3 regions of the Streptomyces sp. NPDC051913 genome follow, and region 1 is predicted to be linked to each of the others. Evidence: riboswitches for the same ligand, from Rfam matches in the RefSeq annotation. Region 1 holds a riboswitch; each other region holds the start of a gene.
The links. Region 1 has a riboswitch for cyclic di-AMP ahead of ACIHIX_RS05950 (M23 family metallopeptidase). Riboswitches for the same ligand answer to the same signal wherever they lie in the genome.

Region 1 (7,095 bases):
GGAAACTGGTCTAGACAACCCTGAACACCGAAGGGCAGCATCACATGGCTGAGCGCCGCGTCAACGTCGGCTGGGCCGAGGGCCTCCACGCCCGCCCCGCTTCCATCTTCGTCCGGGCCACCACGGCCTCCGGTATCCCCGTGACGATCGCCAAGGCCGACGGCAACCCCGTCAACGCGGCCTCCATGCTGGCGGTCCTGGGCCTGGGCGCCCAGGGCGGCGAGGAGATCGTCCTCGCCTCGGACGCCGAGGGCGCGGACGCCGCCCTCGACCGTCTGGCGAAGCTGGTCTCCGAGGGGCTCGAGGAGCTTCCCGAGACCGTCTGATTTATCGGGGCCGGTTGAATCACGGCACCACTGAAGGGCTCGTCCGAGTTTATCGGGCGAGCCCTTTCCAATTCCCTCGCACGGGCAGCAGAAATTCTCCCCCGCGAATTACTTCCCTCTTTGTATACGGCTCTCGTGTTAATGCCGCAGGCTCGTCATGTTTACGGGAGGTTGCGAGTTCCTCACACGGTCGGCCCGATCTCCCGCGGCGCGGAATCGGAGCCGGTGCGCGGCGGTCGAGCGCTCGGTGTGCAGCGCGGTGACCGTACGCGCGCGTTCCCCGTCGCCGCGCGCCACGGCGTCGACGATCGCGCCGTGCTCGGCCCAGGACTCGGCGGGGTTGGCGGGCGCCTCGACGGTGTACATCCAGGAGATCTTGTGGCGCAGCTGGGTCAGCATCGAGGTCAGCGCGGGGCTGCCGGAGGCCTGCGCGAGCGTCTCGTGGAACCAGCCGCCCAGGGAGCGCAGATCCTCGCTGTTGCCCCGCCTGGCCCGCTCCTGCCCCAGCCTGACCAGGCCGCGCAGGACCTTGAGGTGTGCCTCGGTGCGGCGCTGGGCGGCCCGGGAGGCGCCCAGCGGCTCCAGGAGCATCCGCATCTCCAGCAGGTCGGCGGCCTCCTGCTCGGTCGGTTCGGCGACGCACGCGCCCGCGTGCCGCCGCGTCACCACGAAGCCCTCGGCCTCCAGCGTGCGCAGGGCCTCCCGGACGGGGACACGGGAGACGCCGTAGCGGCGGGCGAGGAGTTCCTCGGTGAGGCGGCTGCCGCGCTCGTGGACACCGGAGACGATGTCGTCCCTGATCGCGGTGCATACCGAGTGCGCCGGAATACGCATGACCGACCTCCGTCTTAATCCCCGTGAAACGTCGATGATTGACGTGTGTTCAGTGACTCTATTGCAAAGAACGGGAATTTCCGATGGCGGACCGGAATCCATGGATATTTTTTGGACAGCCGGGTACCGAAAACGGCGAAACCCCGGCTCGGGTGAGCCGGGGTTCCGGGAGATCCTGCGATCCGTCGTCAGACGTTCACACCGGGCGTCAGACGTTCACACCGTGCGAGCGCAGGTAGGCGACGGGGTCGATGTCCGAGCCGTACTCGGCGGTCGTCCTGGCCTCGAAGTGCAGGTGCGGGCCGGTGACGTTGCCGGTCGCGCCGGACAGGCCGATCTGCTGGCCCGGGGTGACCGTCTGGCCGACCGAGACCCCGATGGACGACAGATGGCCGTACTGGGTGTACGTGCCGTCGTTCATCTTGATCACGATGTTGTTGCCGTACGAGCCGCCCCAGCCGGCCTCGACGACGGTGCCCGAGCCGACCGCGTGGACGGAGGTGCCGCTGGCGGCGTGGAAGTCGACCCCGGTGTGGCTGCCGGAGGACCAGACGGCGCCGCCGGCCTTGTAGCCGGTGGAGATGTACGAGCCCGAGATCGGGGCGACGAAGGAGTTGAGGCGCTTGCGCTCGGCGGCGGCGCGGGCGGCGCGCTCCTTGGCCTCGCGCTCCTTCTTGGCCTTGGCGGCGGCCTTCTTGCGGGCCAGCTCCTCGGCCTTCTTCTGCGCGGCCTCCTCGGCGGCCTGTTCCTGGGCCTCGGCCTGGGCGTCGATCTGGTCGGCGACCGAGTCGCCGATGGTGACGACCGGGATGAGGCCGGTCTGCTCGGCCGCGGGCTCCGCGGCGAGGGCCGGGGCGGCGAGGGTGCCGATGACGCCGGTGGTGGTGAGCGCCGCGATCCCGGCCGCGCGGGCGGTGGAGCGCTTCATCCGGCTCGGGGCACGATGCTTCCCGGTGGGGCGCGTGAACGCCATGTAGTGGCTGGTCCTTTCCTTCCCTCTCGCCTACCGGGTTAGCTGACGGGTTCGGAGCAGGAAGGTCTCCTACGGACCCCCTCGCTGACGCGCGGGCGTCCGATTCACCCCAGGGACTGCATGGGTCCCCGGCTCCCCTGGCTCGCGCCGTACGGGGACTCGGCGATGGCTGTCCGGTGCCGCGGGCGCGGCGCACTGCGTGACGAACAGCCCGGACGACGCTAAGGGGGGCCACTTTCAATCCCCAAACAGATCAGGCAGTTTGTAGCGCATCCCACAGGGCAAACAGGCAACCAGCCTGCAATTCATTCATTATTCGGACATTAAGGGGCCCTGGTGACGCTTCCGTCACCAGAGCCCCTTCACGCGCGTGTGCTTCTACTCGGCCGACACCACGGTCACTTCACCGATGCCGAGAGCCTCCACGGGCTCCTTGATGGCCGCCGCGTCGCCGACCAGGATCGTCACCAGACGGTCCACCGGGAAGGCGTTGACGGCCGCCGCGGTGGCCTCGACCGTGCCGGTCGCGGCGAGCTGCCGGTACAGCGTGGCCTGGTAGTCGTCGGGCAGATGCTGCTCGACCTGGTCGGCCAGCGTGCTCGCCACGGCCGCCGCGGTCTCGTACTTGAGCGGTGCCACACCGACGAGGTTCTGCACGGCGACGTCGCGCTCGGCGTCGGTGAGTCCCTCCGCGGCGAGGGTGCGCAGCACCGTCCACAGGTCGTCGAGGGCGGGGCCGGTGTTCGGGGTGTCGACGGAACCGCTGATGGCCAGCATCGCGGCACCGGTGCCGTCCGGGGCGGACCTGAGGACCTGCCCGAACGAACGCACGCCGTAGGTGTAGCCCTTCTCCTCGCGCAGGACGCGGTCCAGGCGGGAGGTGAGGGTGCCGCCGAGGCAGTAGGTGCCGAGCACCTGCGCGGGCCACACGCGGTCGTGCCGGTCGGCGCCGATACGGCCGATCAGCAGCTGCGTCTGGACGGCGCCGGGGCGGTCCACGATGACGACCCGGCCGGTGTCGTCGGCGGTGATGGCCGGCACCGGGCGCGGCTCGGCCGCGGAGCCGGTCCACGAGCCGAGGGTGTCGCCGAGCAGCGCGTCCAGGTCGAGGTCGGTGAGATCGCCGACGACCACGACAGTGCCGGTGGCCGGGCGGACGTGCTTCTCGTAGAAGGCGCGTACCGCCGCCGAGTCGATGTTCTGGACGGTCTCCTCGGTGCCCTGGCGGGGGCGGGACATGCGCAGGTCCGCCGGGAACAGGGTCCGGGAGAGCTCCTTGGCTGCCCGGCGCGAGGGGTTGGCCAGCTCGTGCGGGATCTCGTCCAGGCGGTTGGTGACCAGGCGCTCGACCTCGTCGTCCGCGAACGCGGGCGCCCTGAGGGCGTCGGCGAGCAGCCCGAGCGCCTTGGGCAGCCGGGAGACCGGGACTTCGAGGCTCAGCCGGACGCCGGGGTGGTCGGCGTGCGCGTCGAGGGTGGCGCCGCAGCGCTCCAGCTCGGCGGCGAACTCCTCGGCGGAGTGCTTGTCGGTGCCCTCGGAGAAGGCACGCGCCATGATCGTGGCGACGCCGTCCAGGCCCGCCGGTTCGGCGTCCAGGGGGGCGTCGAGGAGGACCTCGACGGCGACGACCTGCTGGCCGGGGCGGTGGCAGCGCAGCACGGTGAGGCCGTTGTGGAGCGTCCCGCGCGTGGGGGCCGGGAACGCCCAGGGCTTGGCCTCGCCCGCCTGGGGCTGGGGGTGGAACTCCATCGTGGCGAGCTCGGTCACTTGGCCGCCTCCTCGTTCTTGTCGCCGGCCTCGACGGTGGCCTCGGCCTCGGGGTCCTCGGGCGGGTCCGCGTCCTCGGCGGTCTCCCCGGAGACGGGTTCGTAGACGAGCACCGCGCGGTTGTCGGGGCGCAGGCGGGCCTTGGCGACCTCCTGGACCTCCGCCGCGGTCACCTCCAGGACGCGGTTGACCGCGGTGAGGGCGAGCTGCGGGTCGCCGAACAGGACCGCGTAGCGGCACAGTTCGTCGGCGCGGCCCGCGACGGTGCCGAGGCGGTCCAGCCACTCGCGCTCCAACTGGGCCTGGGCGCGCTCCATTTCCTCCTCCGTGGGGCCCTCCGCGGCGAACCGCGCGAGCTCCTCGTCGATGGCCGTCTCGATGACCGGCACCTCGACGTCACCGGACGTCTTCACGTCCAGCCAGCCCAGGGAGGGCGCTCCGGCCAGCCGCAGCAGACCGAATCCGGCGGCGACGGCCGTACGGTCGCGGCGGACGAGCCGGTTGTAGAGGCGGGAGGACTCGCCGCCGCCGAGGACGGTGAGGGCCAGGTCGGCCGCGTCGGCCTCGCGCGTGCCGTCGTGCGGCAGGCGGTAGGCGGCCATCAACGCGCGCGCGGGGACCTCCTCCTCGACGACCTCGCGCAGCTGCTCGCCGATGACCTCGGGCAGCGAGCCGTCGCGCGGAGCGGGCTTGCCGTCGTGGGACGCGATGGAGCCGAAGTACCTCTCGACCCAGGCGAGCGTCTGCTCGGGGTCGATGTCGCCGACGATCGACAGCACCGCGTTGTTGGGCGCGTAGTACGTCCGGAAGAACGCGCGGGCGTCCTCCAGGGTGGCCGCGTCCAGGTCGGCCATGGAGCCGATCGGGGTGTGGTGGTAGGGGTGGCCCTCGGGGTAGGCGAGGGCGGTGAGCTTCTCGAACGCCGTGCCGTAGGGGACGTTGTCGTAGCGCTGGCGGCGCTCGTTCTTCACGACGTCGCGCTGGTTCTCCATCGACTCGTCGTCGAGGGCGGCGAGCAGGGAGCCCATGCGGTCGGCCTCCAGCCAGAGCGCGAGCTCCAGCTGGTGGGCGGGCATGGTCTCGAAGTAGTTGGTGCGCTCGAAGCTGGTGGTGCCGTTGAGCGAGCCGCCGGCGCCCTGGACGAGCTCGAAGTGACCGTTGCCCTTGACCTGGCCCGAGCCCTGGAACATCAGATGCTCGAAGAGGTGAGCCAGACCGGTACGTCCCTTGACCTCGTGGCGCGAGCCGACGTCGTACCAGAGGCACACCGCCGCGACCGGGGTCAGGTGGTCCTCGGAGAGCACCACGCGCAGCCCGTTGGCCAGGCGGTGCTCGGTCGCTGTCAGGCCCCCGGTGCCTGCCTGGTCTGTGGCCGTGTGACCCATGGGCATGTACGTCCCTTCGATCGCGGTGCGGTTGCCGTAACCGCGTTTTCCTGCCGGTCCTGCCACTGTATGCAAGCGTGTGGACCCCCGGTGAAGTTCCCGGTGGTCGTACGCCGACAGCGAGATCCCGTAGCCTGCGGACGGGCCGCCGTGCGGCGCGGGTGAACTTCCGGCGGGAGAGCTGACGTCGGGTCGTCGTCCGCGTTGTCAGTGCCGGGGTCCACAATGGTCCGCGTCAGATCCCGTTCACGCTTGAGCAAGAGTGAGCCGAAGGGGCGCGAGCGACCCATAGGCGAGCGACCAGAAAAGAGGAGCCGGCAGCGATGGCCCGCCGCAGCACGAAGACCCCGCCGCCCGACGACTCGTACGAGGAGAAGATCCTCGACATCGACGTCGTCGACGAGATGCAGGGCTCCTTCCTCGAGTACGCGTACTCGGTCATCTACTCCCGAGCCCTGCCGGACGCCCGCGACGGCCTCAAGCCGGTGCACCGGCGCATCGTCTACCAGATGAACGAGATGGGGCTGCGTCCCGACCGCGGCTATGTGAAGTGCGCGCGCGTGGTCGGCGAAGTGATGGGTAAGTTGCACCCGCACGGCGACTCGTCGATCTACGACGCCCTGGTGCGCATGGCCCAGCCCTTCTCGATGCGCGTGCCGCTGGTCGACGGCCACGGCAACTTCGGCTCGCTGGGCAACGACGACCCGCCGGCCGCCATGCGGTACACCGAGTGCCGGCAGGCGCAGGCGACGAGCCTGATGACCGAGTCGATCGACGAGGACACGGTCGACTTCGCGCCGAACTACGACGGCCAGGAGCAGGAGCCGGTGGCCCTGCCCGCCGCGTTCCCGAACCTGCTGGTGAACGGCTCATCGGGCATCGCGGTCGGCATGGCCACCAACATGCCGCCGCACAACCTCTCCGAGGTCATCGCCGCCGCCCGCCATCTGATCCGCTATCCCAACGCGGATCTGGACACCCTGATGAAGTACGTGCCGGGCCCCGACCTGCCCACGGGCGGCCGGATCGTCGGCCTGGCCGGCATCCGGGACGCGTACGAGACGGGCCGCGGCACCTTCAAGATCCGCGCCACGGTGTCGGTGGAGACGGTGACGGCCCGCCGCAAGGGCCTGGTCATCACCGAGCTGCCCTTCGCGGTCGGCCCGGAGAAGGTCATCGCCAAGATCAAGGACATGGTCGGCTCGAAGAAGATCCAGGGCATCGCCGACGTCAAGGACCTCACCGACCGTGCGCACGGCCTGCGTCTGGTCATCGAGATCAAGAACGGCTTCGTGCCCGAGGCGGTCCTGGAGCAGCTCTACAAGCTGACGCCGATGGAGGAGTCCTTCGGCATCAACAACGTCGCGCTGGTCGACGGCCAGCCCCTGACGCTGGGGCTGAAGGAGCTCCTGGAGGTCTACCTCGACCACCGCTTCGAGGTCGTCCGCCGCCGCAGCGAGTTCCGCCGCACCAAGCGACGCGACCGACTGCACCTGGTCGAGGGCCTGCTGACGGCCCTGATCGACATCGACGAGGTCATCCGCCTCATCCGGCAGAGCGAGAACTCGGCACAGGCGAAGCAGCGCCTGATGGAGCGCTTCTCCCTGTCGGAGATCCAGACCCAGTACATCCTGGACACCCCCCTCCGCCGTCTCACCAAGTTCGACCGCATCGAACTGGAGACGGAGAAGGAGCGGCTCAACACGGAGATCGAGCAGCTGACCGCGATCCTCGACTCGGACGCGGAGCTGCGCAAGCTGGTCTCCACCGAACTCGCCGCGGTGGCCAAGCAGTTCGGCACCGACCGGCG
Region 2 (7,095 bases), on a different contig from region 1:
CCGCGGCGGCGGCCTTGGAGGCCTCGTCGGGCTTGAGCCAGGTGTACTTCAGGATCCCGGCCTCGGAGCCCAGCCGCTGCGAGCAGTAGGAGCAGTCCTCGGGGCACAAGCCGGACTTGAGGTTGACGAGGTAGTTCAGTTTCACCCGTCGGCCGAACCAGTGCCGGCGCACCTTTCCGGCCGCGGCCACCACGTCGAGCAGGTCGTCGTCGGAAGTGGCGAGGACGGCGAGCGCCTCCTCGCGGGTCGGCAGCTCGCGCCGAAGCCCCTTGTCCACCAGCGTGTTCAGCAGGTCCATGAAAGCTGATCCTGTCCTAAGGAGCCGTCTCCGGCCAAGGAGAGTTCGTACAACAGCGGCCATTCACTGTGTGGGTATTGCCACACAGTGGGCGGCTGCTTGTCCCACTAGTGTCTGTTCGCTGCCTACAAAACCCCCGGAGGACCCATGGCGTTCGGCTGGATCGACGAGCAGGCGCGGCTGCGCCGCCGCGCCGGACTCGTACGGACCCTGCGCCCGCGCCCCGCCGACTCCCCGCTCCTGGACCTCGCGAGCAACGACTACCTGGGTCTGGCCCACCATCCCGACGTGGTGGAGGGCGCCGCGCGGGCCGCGCGGACCTGGGGCGGCGGGGCCACCGGCTCGCGGCTCGTCACCGGCACGACCGAGCTGCACACCGAGCTCGAACGCGAGCTGGCCGAATTCAGCGGTTCTGAAGCGGCTCTCGTCTTCTCCTCCGGTTACGCGGCCAATCTCGCCGCGGTCACCGCACTCGCCCCGCACGGCTCGCTGATCGTCTCCGACGCCGGGAACCACGCGTCCCTGATCGACGGCTGCCGGCTGGCCCGCGGCACCACCCAGGTGGTCGGGCACGCCGATCCGGACTCCGTGCGCAAGGCGCTCCAGACGTATGACGGGCCGGCCGTCGTCGTCTCCGACACGGTGTTCTCCGTCGACGGCGACGCCGCTCCGCTGGCCGTGCTCGCCGAGGCGTGCCGGGAGCACGGCGCGGGTCTGGTGGTCGACGACGCCCACGGCCTGGGCGTGCTCGGCGACGGCGGCCGGGGCGCCCCGCACGCGGCGGGGCTCGCGGGCGCCGACGACGTCGTCGTGACGGTCACGCTGTCCAAGTCGCTGGGCAGCCAGGGCGGCGCCGTCCTCGGCCCGGCCCGGGTGATCGACCACCTGGTCAACGCGGCACGCACGTTCATCTTCGACACGGGCCTCGCCCCCGCGGCGGCCGGAGCCGCCCTGTCGGCGCTGCGCCTGCTGCGCCGCGAGCCGGAGCGGGCGGCCCGGGCGCGTGAGGTGGCCGCCGAACTGCACGCACGGCTGACCGCCGCGGGGCACGAGGCGGTACGTCCGGACGCCGCGGTGGTCTCCGTGCGCGCGCCGTCCCCGGAGGAGGCCGTGCAGTGGGCGGCCGACTGCCGTACGGCAGGCCTGTCCGTGGGCTGTTTCCGTCCTCCTTCCGTGCCCGACGGCATCTCACGGCTGCGGTTGACCGCCCGCGCGGACCTCTCCGAGGCGCAGATCGAACGCGCTGTACATGTGATCGGTGAGACACGACCATGAGTCGGCGTGACACGGCCGTGTGCGGACAGAACTGATCAGAACGCGGCCGTGAAGCCCGCCCAGCTCTCGGGGGAGAAGAGCAGCGCGGGTCCGGACGGGTCCTTCGAATCGCGTACGGCGACGAGTCCGGCCTGCGGGCCGGGCCCGGGCCGGGCGGTCTCCACACAGTTGTTCGCTCCCGTGCTGTAGCTGCTGCGCAGCCAGTGCACGTCGTGCAGATCGGTACTGGTAGGTACGTTCCGAGGCAGTGCAGACATGGTGCCTCCTTACGCGCCGTCACCTATCCCGGCGATGTAATCCAACGAGTCCTCGGGCGAAAGGGCGTGGATCTGAAGGGTGTTGAAGGCCTCGGTGTAGGCCCGGAGGTCTTCTTTCCGCTCCAGGTAGAGGCTACTCGTCAAGTGGTCGAGAACAACCACGTCCAGATCAGAAGTGCGCGAAAAAGAGAAGATAACGAAAGGGCCGGTGATGCCGATGTGTGCTCCCGCGGCGAAGGGCAGCACCTGAAGCCTGACTTGGGGAAGCCGGGCCGCCTCGATGAGCCGCCGCAGCTGCCGGGCCATCACCTCGGGGCCGCCGATCTCCCGGCGCAGCACTCCCTCGTCGAGCACCGCGGCCAGTTCCAGCGGGGGGTCGGCCCGTAACACGTCCTGCCGGGCCAGCCGTACCTCGACCAGCGCGTCGAGCCGTTCGTCCCGCTCGCCGTCGAGGCCGTCGAGGCCGCCGACCGCGGCCCGGGTGACCGCACGGGCGTACTCGGGCGTCTGCAGGAGCCCCGGCACGACGGAGATCTCGAGCGTACGCATCGCGCTCGCCTGCGACTCCAGGCTGATGAAGTCCCGGTACGTCGGCGGCAGCACCCCGCGATAGGCGTGCCACCAGTGATGGCGTCCCGCCCCGGCCTCGTCGGAGCCCGCCAACACCAGGAGCAACTCCCGCAGTTGGCCGTCGTGCACCTCGTAGGCGTCCAGGAGTAACCGCACATCGGCCGGTTTCACGCCGCTCGCGCCGGTCTCGATCCGGCTCACCTTGGACTGGTGCCAGCCCACCAGCCGGGCCGCCTCACCACTGGTGAGCCCCGCACCGGTGCGCAACGCACGCAGTTCGGCGCCCAGTTTCCGGCGGCGTACCGCGGGACCGTGCTGCATGGGCTACTCCTTACTCCTTCCGGGCCGCCCAAATACGGTCTTCCGTCGGAGAGTTCACCGCTTCGAGCGACAGATATATGCATATCTTGGTGGATCGGCACCGTGACCGGCCTGGTAATGGCAGTCTGGCGAAGAAGCACCAGTCCGGGACCGTACTCGAACCATCCGCTCCGTGTCGGGCTGCGGTCCCGTGGGAAAGGGACGACGTCGCCATGGCAGACCATCTGGAAGCATCCGTCACTCTGCCGAGCGATCCCGCCTCGGTCTCCGCGGCCCGCGCCTATGTCCTGAGCACCCTGGCGGAATGGGGGCTGCCGGCGGACACCGAAGCGGCGGAGACGATCCGGCTGATCGTCTCCGAACTCGCCACCAACGCCGTACAGCACACTTTCGGGCAGTCACCCACCTTCACGGTGGACCTCCACCTCGACCGTGACGAACATCTGCGCATCGGGGTCACCGACAGCCACCCCCGCTTCCCGAAGCGGCTGCCGGCCGCCGTCCAGCAGGACAACGGCCGCGGCATGGTGATCATCCGCTGGCTCACCGCGGAGCACGGCGGCAAGCTCAGAGTCCGGCCGACCCGCGAGGGCGGCAAGACCGTCTCCATCGAACTCCCGTGGACGGTACCGGCCGAGCCGGTGTCGGCGGCGGGACAGCAGGAACCCTAGACACCGGCCTGTCTCGCGCGGCCGAAGGCGCCGCGGAGCAGTGCCCGGAAGGCGTCCGCCGCAGGGGCCGTTCCGTCGGCCCGGTGGGCGACCGAGATCGTACGGCGCAGTTCCCCCGTCCCCAGCGGCCGGGTCCCCACCGGAGTGACCGCCGTCCGCGCCACCATCTCCGGGACCACCGCGATCCCGAGCCCCGCACTGACCAGCGCGCACACCAGCGCGTACACCGGAGTCGCCACCAGGACGGACGGCGTGGCCCCGGCCCGGGCGAGGAGCGCCTCCACGCCGCGCCGGGCGGGATGGTCAGGGGCCATGCTGATCAGCGGCTGCCCGGCGAGTGCGGTGAGAGGCAGCCGCGAGGTGTCGCTCGTGAGGACGTGCCCCGGGGCGGTCACCAGCACCAGTTCCTCCACCAGGACCGGCTCCGCGCTGACGGACGCGGGGAGCTGCACCGGGTCCGCGGGTTCGTAGGAGTGCGTCAGCGCCAGGTCCACGTCACCGGCGGCCACCGCCTCCACCCCGGCCGGCGGTTCGAGGTGGGCGACCGTCAGCTCCACGTCCGGATGCGCCCGGCGGAACGCGCTCAGCACGGACGGCAGCAGATGGATGCCCGCGGTCTGGAAGGTACCGAGCCGCAGCGTGCCGCCGGACAGCCCGGTCAGCCGGGCCAGTTCATGCCGGGCCTGCTCCAGCTCGTCCAACACCCGGCGCGCCCGCGCCGCGAGCAGCTCGCCGGCGCCCGTGAGCCGCGCGCCGCGGTGATGCCGTACGAGAAGCGCCGTGCCCGCCTCCCGCTCCAGTTTGGCCAGTTGCTGCGAGAGCGCGGGGGTGGTGTACCCGAGGCGCTCGGCCGCCCGGGTGATCGAGCCGGCCTCGGCGACCGCGACCAGGGCGGCGAGGCGGTTCGGATCGTACATACGGGCCCCCAGGCTAAAGGGATGCTTAAGGCGGACCCAGAATATTCGACATACCTGCTGAAGGCTCCGGCACGGCACGCTGGACGGCATGGACGGACAGCTCATCGCCTTCACCGGGGTCGCCGCCGGCATGGTCGCCATGCCCGGCGCCGACTTCACGGTCGTCGTACGCAATGCCCTGGTCTCGCGCCGGGCCGGTGTCGCGAGTGCCCTCGGCGTCGCGGGCGGGCTGCTGCTGCACACGGCGCTCGCGGTGGCCGGGGTCGCCGCGGTCCTGGCGGCCGTACCGGCGCTGTTCCGTGCGCTCCAACTGCTGGGCGGCGCCTATGTGCTCTACCTCGGCGTACGGACGCTGCGCTCGCTGAGCCGTCCGTACGGCGCGGTCGAGGAGTCCGGGGGCGGCGGCGTGCGGCCGGTGTGGCAGGGGTTCGTCACCAATGCCCTGAACCCGAAGGCGCCCATCACCTTCCTGAGCCTGTTGCCGCAGTTCGTGCCGGCGGGCCGGCCCGTGCTGCCCCGCACGCTGCTGCTGGCGCTGATCGTGGTCGTGCTCGCCCTGGTGTGGTTCCCGGCGGTGGCGCTGCTGGTGGACCGGCTGGGCCGGTGGCTGCGGCGCCCGCGGGCCGCACGGCTCGTCGCGGGGGGCACGGGGGCCGCGCTGAGCGTGCTGGGCGTCGTGCTGCTGCTGGAACCGCTGGCGGGCCTCGGCTGAGAGCCCCGCGGGGGTGACGGCCGGTCAGGTGGCCGTCACCCCCACGGGAGAGTCACCGGTCCGCTCGGCGGGGAGCTACTTGACCCGGCCGTACCAGACGCTGCTCGACCAGATCTTCTCGAGCTTCACGACCTCCCCGCTCTTCGGGGAGTGCCAGATCTTTCCCTTCCCGGCGTAGATGCCGACGTGGTACACGTTCGACCCCGAGTGGAAGAACACGAGGTCTCCGGCCTTGCGGCTGCCGGAAGAGATGTGGCGGGTCTTGTTGTACTGCTGGGCCGCCGTGCGGGGCAGGGTCTTGCCCGCCTTCTTGTACGAGTACAGCGTGAGCCCTGAGCAGTCGAACCTGTGCGGTCCCGTGGCGCCCCACTTGTAGGGCGAGCCCTTCTTGGAGGCCGCCACCTGAAGTGCCTTCGTCGCCGGTGTCGCGGCCTCCGCGTCGGAGGCGACGCCCGGGATCACGATGGAGCCGCCCACTGCGGCGATGGTGAGGGCCGAGGCCGTACCGGCTCGGGCCATCAGCGACGGGACACGATTGAGCGCAGACATGCGCAACCCTTCGTCAGCCGCCTGTGAAGGATGACCTGTCGGATTCGGGCTGGCGAAGTTGCCCGGCCGCGTTGTCGCGGCTTCACCCCAAGGGCTGCTCGGACCGGTCTCCCCGAAGGGAGCGACCTTCCCGGCGACCCGTCTTGCCTGGGTCCTCCACTCCTGCCGATCCACTCCTGTCGACCGGTCATCCGGGCGGCGGCAGGACTCGGCGTCCGCCCGGACCGCCCCGCCGCTGCGGCGGGGGCTTGTCGTCAGACAGGGATCTTCACGCACTCAATGCCGAAAAACCCAATGGAATCGGGGATTTGTGTTGTTACTCACCACTCACCCGTTCGGGTGGACACTCCTCTGTTCGAGCGACCGTCGAGGGGCCCGAGGAGCCTCGGACCAGCGACGGAACACCTCATTCCGGCCCTGGGCTACGCGCGTTGCGCAAGCCTGACGGGCCCGCAAAACTACTGCTGGCTACGCCATATGGGGGTACGTCTTTTGGTGCGTTTGAAGGCCGGTCCGGACGCCTCGTGTCGCGACATCCGGTCCGGACCGGTGCCGGTGCGTCAACTGTCGGAGTGCGGCGGCACCATGACCCGCGCCGTGCGCCGCTCCCCGTCCAGGACGCGCAGCGCCCGGGTCAGGGTCGCCGCGTGCAGTTCGGCCTCGCCCCGCTGGTGCATCGTCGCCAGCGCGTCGCGCAGCTCGGCCGCCTTGGCGACCAACGCCTGGGCGGCCCGCAGCCCGCGGTAGGTGTCCCCGGGGTGCGCGGGGTTGATCCGGCCGAGCAGATCGACCACGTCGAGATAACGGTCGATCAACTCGCCCTCGGCGCGCGTCAGCGCGGGCAGCGGAGGCAGTTCGGGTGGGAGCATCGCCCGCTCACCGGGTGTCGGACGAGGGGCGCGACGCCCGGCGGCCGGGGACGATCCGATCCACCAGGCCGTGTTCCAGGGCCTCTTGGGCGGTGAGGATCTTGTCCCGCTCGATGTCCTCGGTGACTTGCTCCCGCGTCCGCCCGGTGTGGCGTACGAGCATCTCCTCCAGCCGGTCGCGGACGCGCCCCAACTCCTCGGCCTGGATGGCCAGATCGCCGGCCTGCCCCGCCACCGGCTCGGACAGGGAGGGCTGGTGGAGCATCATCCGCGCACCCGGCAGCGCGGACCGCTTGCCCGGGGTCCCTGCCGCCAGCAGCACGGTCGCGGACGACCCGGCCTGTCCCAGGCAGATCGTCTCCACGTCGCAGGAGACGTACCGCATCGTGTCGTAGATCGCCGACATGGCGCTGAAGGAGCCGCCGGGGGAGTTGACGTACAGCGAGATGTCCCGGTCGGGGTTCTGGTACTCGAGGTGCATGAGCTGCGCCATCACGTCGTTGGCCGAGGTGGCGTCGATCCGCGTGCCGAGGAAGACGATCCGCTCCTCCAGCAGCTTCGAGTACGGGTCCCTCGTCCTGCTGCCGAAGCTCGTGCGCTCGGTGAACTCGGGCAGGACGTGGCGGGCGGTAGGTCGGGTCATGGGTCCCCTCCTT
Region 3 (7,095 bases), on a different contig from region 1:
CCGACTCGCGGCGGATTCTGCCGATTTGAGATGGCGTGGCGGTCTCATCATGCGTGGGCTGCGGACGTTGCCGGTCGAGTTCACGCCGACCTCGTAGCAGGGTTCGCGCCAACTCGGCCATGAGCGCAGGCCGTTGTAAACGTGACACGCCCTCATCTCTGTGATCTTCACGTGATCTGCGCGGCATTAACTTGTGACAAGTGATCGTCTGCCGATACGTTCACCAACCAGCGTGGCGACCAGCACCACCCGCCACGCCGGTCACCGCTGTCTCCGAAAGGTCCCCGCATGCTCACCGGGAACGGTCGTCACCGTCGCCCCCGCCAAGCTCCGGCGCTTCTCGTCGCGGCCGGAGTGACCGGCTCCGCCATCGCGATCCCGCTGCTCGCCGCCACCGCCGCGAACGCGGCCGACGGGAGCACCTGGGACAAGGTCGCCAAGTGCGAGACCGACGGCTCCTGGAGCCAGAACAACGGTGACGGCACCTACGGCGGGCTCAGCCTCTCCCAGGAGAACTGGGAGGAGCACGGCGGCCTCGACTACGCCCCGACCGCCGACCTGGCCAGCCGCAACCAGCAGATAGCCGTCGCCGAGAAGGTCCTCGCGGACCAGGGTGTCGGCGTCTGGGGCGCCTGCGGGCTGCTCAACGGGCTGAGCAAGGACTCCGGCTCGGCCGATGTCGACACGGGTGTCGGGAGCGGCTCGTCCGACACGGCCGGCTCCGCGTCCGATGCGTCCGGATCGGGGTCGGAATCATCCGGGTTGTCCAACTCCTCGGAGTCCGACTCGTCGGGTGACGCCTCCACCGACGCCTCCGGTGACGCGTCCGGGAGCGCCTCCGGTGATGCCTCCGCCTCACCCTCCGCTTCACCGGACAAGTCTTCCAAGTCGGACACGTCCGACTCCGGGGTGGCCGATTCACAGTCGCCCGACAGCTCGCCCACAGTTCCGGCCAATGAGGTCGAATCGGACAACTCGTGGCAGGAGGGCGGTTCTTCGAGCCTCGTCGACATCGGCGCGCTCGGTGATGGCGCCGAGAGCGAGGCGGGCACCGGGCGGCACCGCGGTGCGAGCGCGGCCGAGAAGGCGTACACCGTCCGCGAGGGCGACACGCTCGCCTCCATCGCCGACTCCCTTGGGCTCGACGGCGGATGGCGTCGGCTCTACGCCGTGAACAAGAAGGTCATCGGCACCGACCCGAGCGCCATCATGCCCGGTCAGACCCTCGTAGTCGGGTCTGAATAGGGCGAAAACCGGCGGGAGTTCACGTCATGCTTCGCGCTGAATGTCCGGTTTGGCGAAAGTGTGGGATGAGTCTCAGAAGCCCTGATCGTCTTTGAAATTCCCCGGATTCCGTGGCTACGGTCAACACCGCTCGTCACCACGAGCCCCGGCTGCCGCAACGCCGAATCCTGCCAGCGGCCGTACGGGAACAGTCGTCGCGTCAAGCGCCGTAGGCAGGAGCGGGGGACCCAAGGTAAGTGCCGGGCCCAGCAGTTCACGCTGGACCGGCTTGGGGTGAAGCCGCGCATCGGGAGATGCGCGGCCGGGCAACTCAACCGGCCCGAACCCGACAGCTCACCTCGCAGGCGTCGGTGAGGGGATCCACCATGCTGTTTTCCGGCAAGGGCAAGCACCGCCGTCCGTCCAAGGCCACCCGCGCCGCCGCGCTCGCCGGCGTCACCGGTGTCGCCATCGCCGCCCCGCTGATGGCGGCCGGCAACGCCTCCGCCGCCACCGCCTCCGAGTGGGACGCCGTCGCCCAGTGCGAGTCGGGCGGCAACTGGTCCATCAACACCGGCAACGGCTACTACGGCGGTCTGCAGTTCTCCGCCTCGACCTGGGCCGCGTACGGCGGCACGGCGTACGCCTCCACCGCCGACCAGGCCTCCAAGTCGCAGCAGATCGAGATAGCCGAGAAGGTCCTCGCCGCCCAGGGCAAGGGCGCCTGGCCGACCTGTGGTGTGGGCCTGTCCGGCGCCACCTACACCGGCGGCGGCAGCTCGTCCTCCTCCGGCTCCTCCAGCTCGTCGAGCGACAGCAGCACCAGCACCCGCTCCTCCGAGCAGTCGACGTCCCGCTCCTCGGAGCGCACGACCGCCAAGAAGACCGTCACCACCCCGACCGGCAAGAAGGTCAAGAAGGGTGATGGCGAGTACAAGGTCGTCAAGGGCGACACCCTCAGCTCCATCGCCGAGAAGCACGACGGCAAGGGCGGCTGGCAGAAGCTGTTCAAGCTGAACAAGGACATCGTCAGCGACGCCGACTTCATCTACCCGGGCCAGCAGCTGCACCTCAAGTAGGGCAGCCGGGCAACGCCCAGCTGAACCACAGCGCCCTCACATCCGTGGTCCTCATACTGAAGGCCTCGTGAGGGTCACCCCCGTCCCCCACGGGCTCCCCGCTCCGGTGCGTGTTCCCCCGTACGCACCGGGGCGGGGTTTTTTACGCCATCTCTTTGTTCCGTTCGGAAACAATTTACTCTCGGTTCTGTCCACGGGGCGGTCCACGCGGTGGCCGATCGCCCTGAGCCGGTTAGGCTCGTCTCGCAGAGCCGCTGCGGCAGTGCCGTAGCCGCGTCACATCCCAAGAAGGAGATGCTCGTGCCGTCCATCGACGTCGTCGTAGCCCGGGAAATCCTGGACTCCCGAGGCAACCCCACGGTCGAGGTCGAGGTCGGCCTCGACGACGGCAGCACGGGTCGTGCCGCCGTCCCCTCCGGCGCCTCCACGGGCGCCTTCGAGGCCATCGAGCTTCGCGACGGTGACCCGAACCGCTACATGGGCAAGGGTGTCGAGAAGGCCGTCCTCGCCGTCATCGAGCAGATCGGCCCCGAGCTGGTCGGCTACGACGCCACCGAGCAGCGCCTGATCGACCAGGCCATGTTCGACCTGGACGCCACCGACAACAAGGGCTCCCTCGGCGCCAACGCCATCCTCGGCGTCTCCCTCGCCGTCGCCCACGCCGCCTCCGAGGCCAGCGACCTCCCGCTCTTCCGCTACCTGGGCGGCCCGAACGCGCACCTGCTGCCGGTGCCGATGATGAACATCCTGAACGGCGGCTCGCACGCCGACTCCAACGTGGACATCCAGGAGTTCATGATCGCCCCGATCGGCGCGGAGTCCTTCTCCGAGGCGCTGCGCTGGGGCGCCGAGGTCTACCACACCCTCAAGAAGGTGCTGAAGACCAAGGGCCTGTCCACCGGCCTCGGCGACGAGGGCGGCTTCGCCCCGAACCTGGAGTCCAACCGCGCCGCCCTCGACCTCATCGTCGAGGCCATCAAGCAGGCCGGTTACATCCCCGGTGAGCAGATCGCGCTCGCGCTCGACGTCGCCGCGTCCGAGTTCTACAAGGACGGCAAGTACGAGTTCGAGGGCAAGTCCCGCTCGGCCGCCGAGATGACGGAGTACTACGAGGAGCTCGTGGCGGCGTACCCGCTCGTCTCCATCGAGGACCCGCTGTTCGAGGACGACTGGGCCGGCTGGAACGTCATCACCGAGAAGCTGGGCGACAAGGTCCAGATCGTCGGCGACGACCTCTTCGTCACCAACCCGGAGCGCCTGGCCCGCGGCATCGAGGAGGGCTCCGCCAACGCCCTGCTCGTCAAGGTCAACCAGATCGGTTCGCTGACCGAGACCCTGGACGCCGTCGAGATGGCCCAGCGCAACGGCTTCAAGTGCATGATGTCCCACCGCTCCGGCGAGACCGAGGACGTCACCATCGCCGACCTCGCCGTCGCGGTGAACTGCGGCCAGATCAAGACCGGCGCCCCGGCCCGCTCGGACCGCGTCGCCAAGTACAACCAGCTGCTGCGCATCGAGGAGATCCTCGACGACGCCGCGGTGTACGCCGGCCGTAGCGCGTTCCCGCGCTTCAAGGGCTGACACCCCCTTAAGGACAGCGTCGTACGTACGTCCCCGTACTCGGTCCCGTACCGTGTGCGGGGACGTACGCGCGTGGGTGAACGGGAGTGAGAGATGGCCGTCAAGGACCGGGACCGTTTCTCCACCGCGACCCGGATCCGGCTGCTCGGCGAGCAGACCGCGGCCCGGGTCTACCGCTCCCAGACCAAACGGCAGGCCCGCCGCTCCCGGCTCACCGGCCGCGCGGCGCTGCTCGCCCTCGTCCTGTGCTCGCTGATCGTCGCGCTCGCCTACCCGATAAGGCAGTACGTCTCCCAGCGCGCCGAGATCTCCGATCTCCAGCGGCAGCAGGAGCAGGCCCGGCAGCGCGTCGAGCAGCTGCGCGATCTCAAGGCGCGGTGGCAGGACGACGCGTACGCCGAGCAGCAGATCCGGCAGCGGCTGCACTATGTGATGCCGGGGGAGACGGGGTTCGTCGTCGTCGACCCGGGCGCGGCCCAGCAGTCGCGCGCCGAGCTGGGGGCGGCGGACCGTCCCTGGTACTCGAACGTCTGGGACGGGGTCGACAAGTCCGACGCCTCCGACCAGTGAAGCCGACCTAGAGAAAGACAGGCATGGAAACGCCCCCGCCCACCACCCCGCGCACCGAGCCGACCGACGCCGACGTCGAGGCCTTCAAGCAGCAGCTCGGGCGTCCGCCGCGCGGGCTGCGCGCCATCGCGCACCGGTGCCCCTGCGGGCAGCCGGACGTGGTGGAGACGGCCCCGCGCCTGCCCGACGGCACGCCCTTCCCGACGCTGTACTACCTGACGTGCCCGAAGGCGAACTCGGCGATCGGGACGCTGGAGGCGAACGGCGTGATGAAGGAGATGACGGAGCGGCTGGCGGCCGACCCCGAGCTCGCCGCGGCGTATCGCGCCGCGCACGAGGACTATGTCCGGCGGCGTGACGAGATCGAGGAGCTCAAGGGCTTCCCGAGCGCGGGAGGCATGCCGGACCGGGTGAAGTGCCTGCATGTACTGGTGGCGCACTCCTTGGCCGCGGGCCCCGGTGTGAACCCGCTCGGCGACGAGGCCCTTGCGATGTTGCCGGAGTGGTGGAGCAAGGGGGCGTGCGTCGTGGCCACCGCTGATCAGTGACCGTCCCTCCGCTCGCCGTACCAGGGGGCTCCGCCCCCTGGCCCCCGGACCTTCGCCCACCCACCACCCGTCTCGGTCAGTTGCCCAGGGGAGCCCTCATGCCTCGCGTCGCCGCCATCGACTGCGGTACCAACTCCATCCGCCTCCTCGTCGCCGACGTCGACCTCGCGACCGGTGAACTCGTCGACCTGGACCGCCGTATGACGATCGTGCGGCTCGGGCAGGGCGTCGACCGGACCGGGCGGCTCGCCCCCGAGGCGCTGGAGCGGACGTTCGCGGCGTGCCGCGAGTACGCGGCGATCATCAAGGAACTCGGCGCCGAGCGGCTGCGGTTCGTCGCCACGTCGGCCTCGCGGGACGCCGAGAACCGGGACGACTTCGTGCGCGGGGTGCTGGAGATCCTCGGCGTGGAGCCCGAGGTGATCACCGGCGACCAGGAGGCGGAGTTCTCCTTCACCGGCGCCACGGGGGAGCTGAAGGGCCGTGACGACCTCGCCACGCCCTATCTCGTCGTGGACATCGGCGGCGGCTCGACCGAGTTCGTCGTGGGGAACGCGCACGTGCGCGCCGCCCGTTCCGTCGATGTCGGCTGTGTGCGGATGACCGAGCGGCATCTGGTCGTGGACGGGAAGGTCACCGACCCGCCCGTGGACGCGCAGATCGAGGCGATGCGGGCCGACATCGAGGCCGCCCTCGACCTCGCCGAGGAGACCGTCCCGCTGCGCGAGGCGCGCACGCTGGTCGGGCTCGCCGGGTCCGTCACGACCGTCTCCGCGATCGCGCAGGAGCTGCCCGAGTACGATTCCGAGGCCATCCACCACTCCCGTGTCTCCCACGAAAAGGTCCGTGAGATCACCGAGTGGCTGCTGCACTCCACGCATGCCGAGCGCGCGGCTGTCCCCTCCATGCATCCGGGTCGCGTGGACGTCATCGCCGCGGGGGCTCTCGTACTGCTGGCGATCATGGAGCGGATCGGCGCCGAGGAGGTCGTCGTGAGCGAGCACGACATCCTCGACGGCATCGCCCTCAAAACGGCGGCGGACGTCCGCTAGCCGGTGGCACGGGTCTCTTTTGTTACTCATCGGTAGCCACCTGTTGAGCAGGCCGGATAACGTATGAGCGGGTCCGGGGGGCCGAAAAACGCCCCTCGGCGACACCGCGTCGGAAAAGTTCGTGAAGTTCTTCACAAGGAATTCCGCCCTGTGGAACCAGGAAAAGTGTCCGACTGACCCTTCCGAGGGTCGAACAGGCCCTTGAACATGTTCAGAAGCGTGATACAGGGGGTCCGTCGGGAGGGCTCGCAAGGGGTCCGCGGAGGGTTGTTGCGGACCGCTCACAGGGGTCCCGAAGGGCAAGAGAGGCAGCTCACGCGGCATTGACAACGGCTCGCCGTACACGCTGGTTCCAGGTCTGCACCATGACCTGGATCACGTGAGTCGCGGAGGATAACACACCCCCTGTCGGAGCTTGTGAAGGGGCGCACGAGCGACCCCCCTGGGGCGGGTGGATACTCGATGGCATGAGCACCACGGAGCGTCCCAGGATCCTCGTAGTAGGCGGTGGGTACGTAGGCCTGTACGCAGCTCGGCGCATCCTCAAGAAGATGCGCTACGGCGAGGCGACCGTCACGGTCGTCGACCCCCGGTCGTACATGACCTACCAGCCCTTCCTCCCCGAAACCGCCGCCGGCAGCATCTCCCCGCGGCATGTCGTCGTCCCGCTGCGACGCGTGCTGCCCAAGGCGGAGGTTCTCACCGGCCGGGTCACCACCATCGACCAGGACCGCAAGGTCGCCACGATCGCCCCGCTGGTCGGCGAGGCGTACGAGCTGCCCTTCGACTACCTGGTGATCGCGCTCGGCGCGGTCTCCCGCACCTTCCCGATCCCCGGCCTCGCCGAGCAGGGCATCGGTATGAAGGGCGTCGAGGAGGCCATCGGCCTGCGCAACCACGTCCTGGAGCAGCTGGACAAGGCCGACTCCACGACCGACGAGGAGATCCGCCGCAAGGCGCTCACCTTCGTCTTCGTCGGCGGCGGCTTCGCCGGTGCGGAGACCATCGGTGAGGTCGAGGACATGGCCCGCGACGCGGCCA

Region 2: linked by a shared signal. The riboswitch ahead of ACIHIX_RS27170 (C40 family peptidase) and the one ahead of ACIHIX_RS05950 (M23 family metallopeptidase) in region 1 are both predicted to bind cyclic di-AMP.
Region 3: linked by a shared signal. The riboswitch ahead of ACIHIX_RS29270 (transglycosylase family protein) and the one ahead of ACIHIX_RS05950 (M23 family metallopeptidase) in region 1 are both predicted to bind cyclic di-AMP.

What each region holds. Positions count from the first base shown of each region.
Region 1 is NZ_JBIUCI010000002.1:123,652-130,746, reverse strand. It holds gene ACIHIX_RS05960 (HPr family phosphocarrier protein) at 45-326, shown strand; gene ACIHIX_RS05955 (GntR family transcriptional regulator) at 465-1,160, opposite strand; gene ACIHIX_RS05950 (M23 family metallopeptidase) at 1,369-2,133, opposite strand; cyclic di-AMP (ydaO/yuaA leader) riboswitch at 2,146-2,308, opposite strand; gene ACIHIX_RS05945 (M16 family metallopeptidase) at 2,512-3,900, opposite strand; gene ACIHIX_RS05940 (M16 family metallopeptidase) at 3,897-5,291, opposite strand; gene ACIHIX_RS05935 (DNA topoisomerase (ATP-hydrolyzing) subunit A) at 5,609-7,095, shown strand, end outside.
Region 2 is NZ_JBIUCI010000009.1:164,144-171,238, forward strand. It holds gene bioB (biotin synthase BioB) at 1-298, opposite strand, end outside; gene ACIHIX_RS27140 (8-amino-7-oxononanoate synthase) at 446-1,573, shown strand; gene ACIHIX_RS27145 (DUF397 domain-containing protein) at 1,609-1,830, opposite strand; gene ACIHIX_RS27150 (helix-turn-helix domain-containing protein) at 1,840-2,721, opposite strand; gene ACIHIX_RS27155 (ATP-binding protein) at 2,934-3,392, shown strand; gene ACIHIX_RS27160 (LysR family transcriptional regulator) at 3,389-4,309, opposite strand; gene ACIHIX_RS27165 (LysE family translocator) at 4,398-5,021, shown strand; gene ACIHIX_RS27170 (C40 family peptidase) at 5,097-5,570, opposite strand; cyclic di-AMP (ydaO/yuaA leader) riboswitch at 5,574-5,794, opposite strand; gene ACIHIX_RS27175 (hypothetical protein) at 6,131-6,439, opposite strand; gene ACIHIX_RS27180 (ATP-dependent Clp protease proteolytic subunit) at 6,447-7,082, opposite strand.
Region 3 is NZ_JBIUCI010000010.1:245,109-252,203, forward strand. It holds gene ACIHIX_RS29260 (cytochrome P450) at 1-97, shown strand, start outside; gene ACIHIX_RS29265 (transglycosylase family protein) at 289-1,245, shown strand; cyclic di-AMP (ydaO/yuaA leader) riboswitch at 1,440-1,607, shown strand; gene ACIHIX_RS29270 (transglycosylase family protein) at 1,611-2,303, shown strand; gene eno (phosphopyruvate hydratase) at 2,598-3,884, shown strand; gene ACIHIX_RS29280 (septum formation initiator family protein) at 3,978-4,454, shown strand; gene ACIHIX_RS29285 (DUF501 domain-containing protein) at 4,478-5,002, shown strand; gene ACIHIX_RS29290 (exopolyphosphatase) at 5,101-6,054, shown strand; gene ACIHIX_RS29295 (NAD(P)/FAD-dependent oxidoreductase) at 6,522-7,095, shown strand, end outside.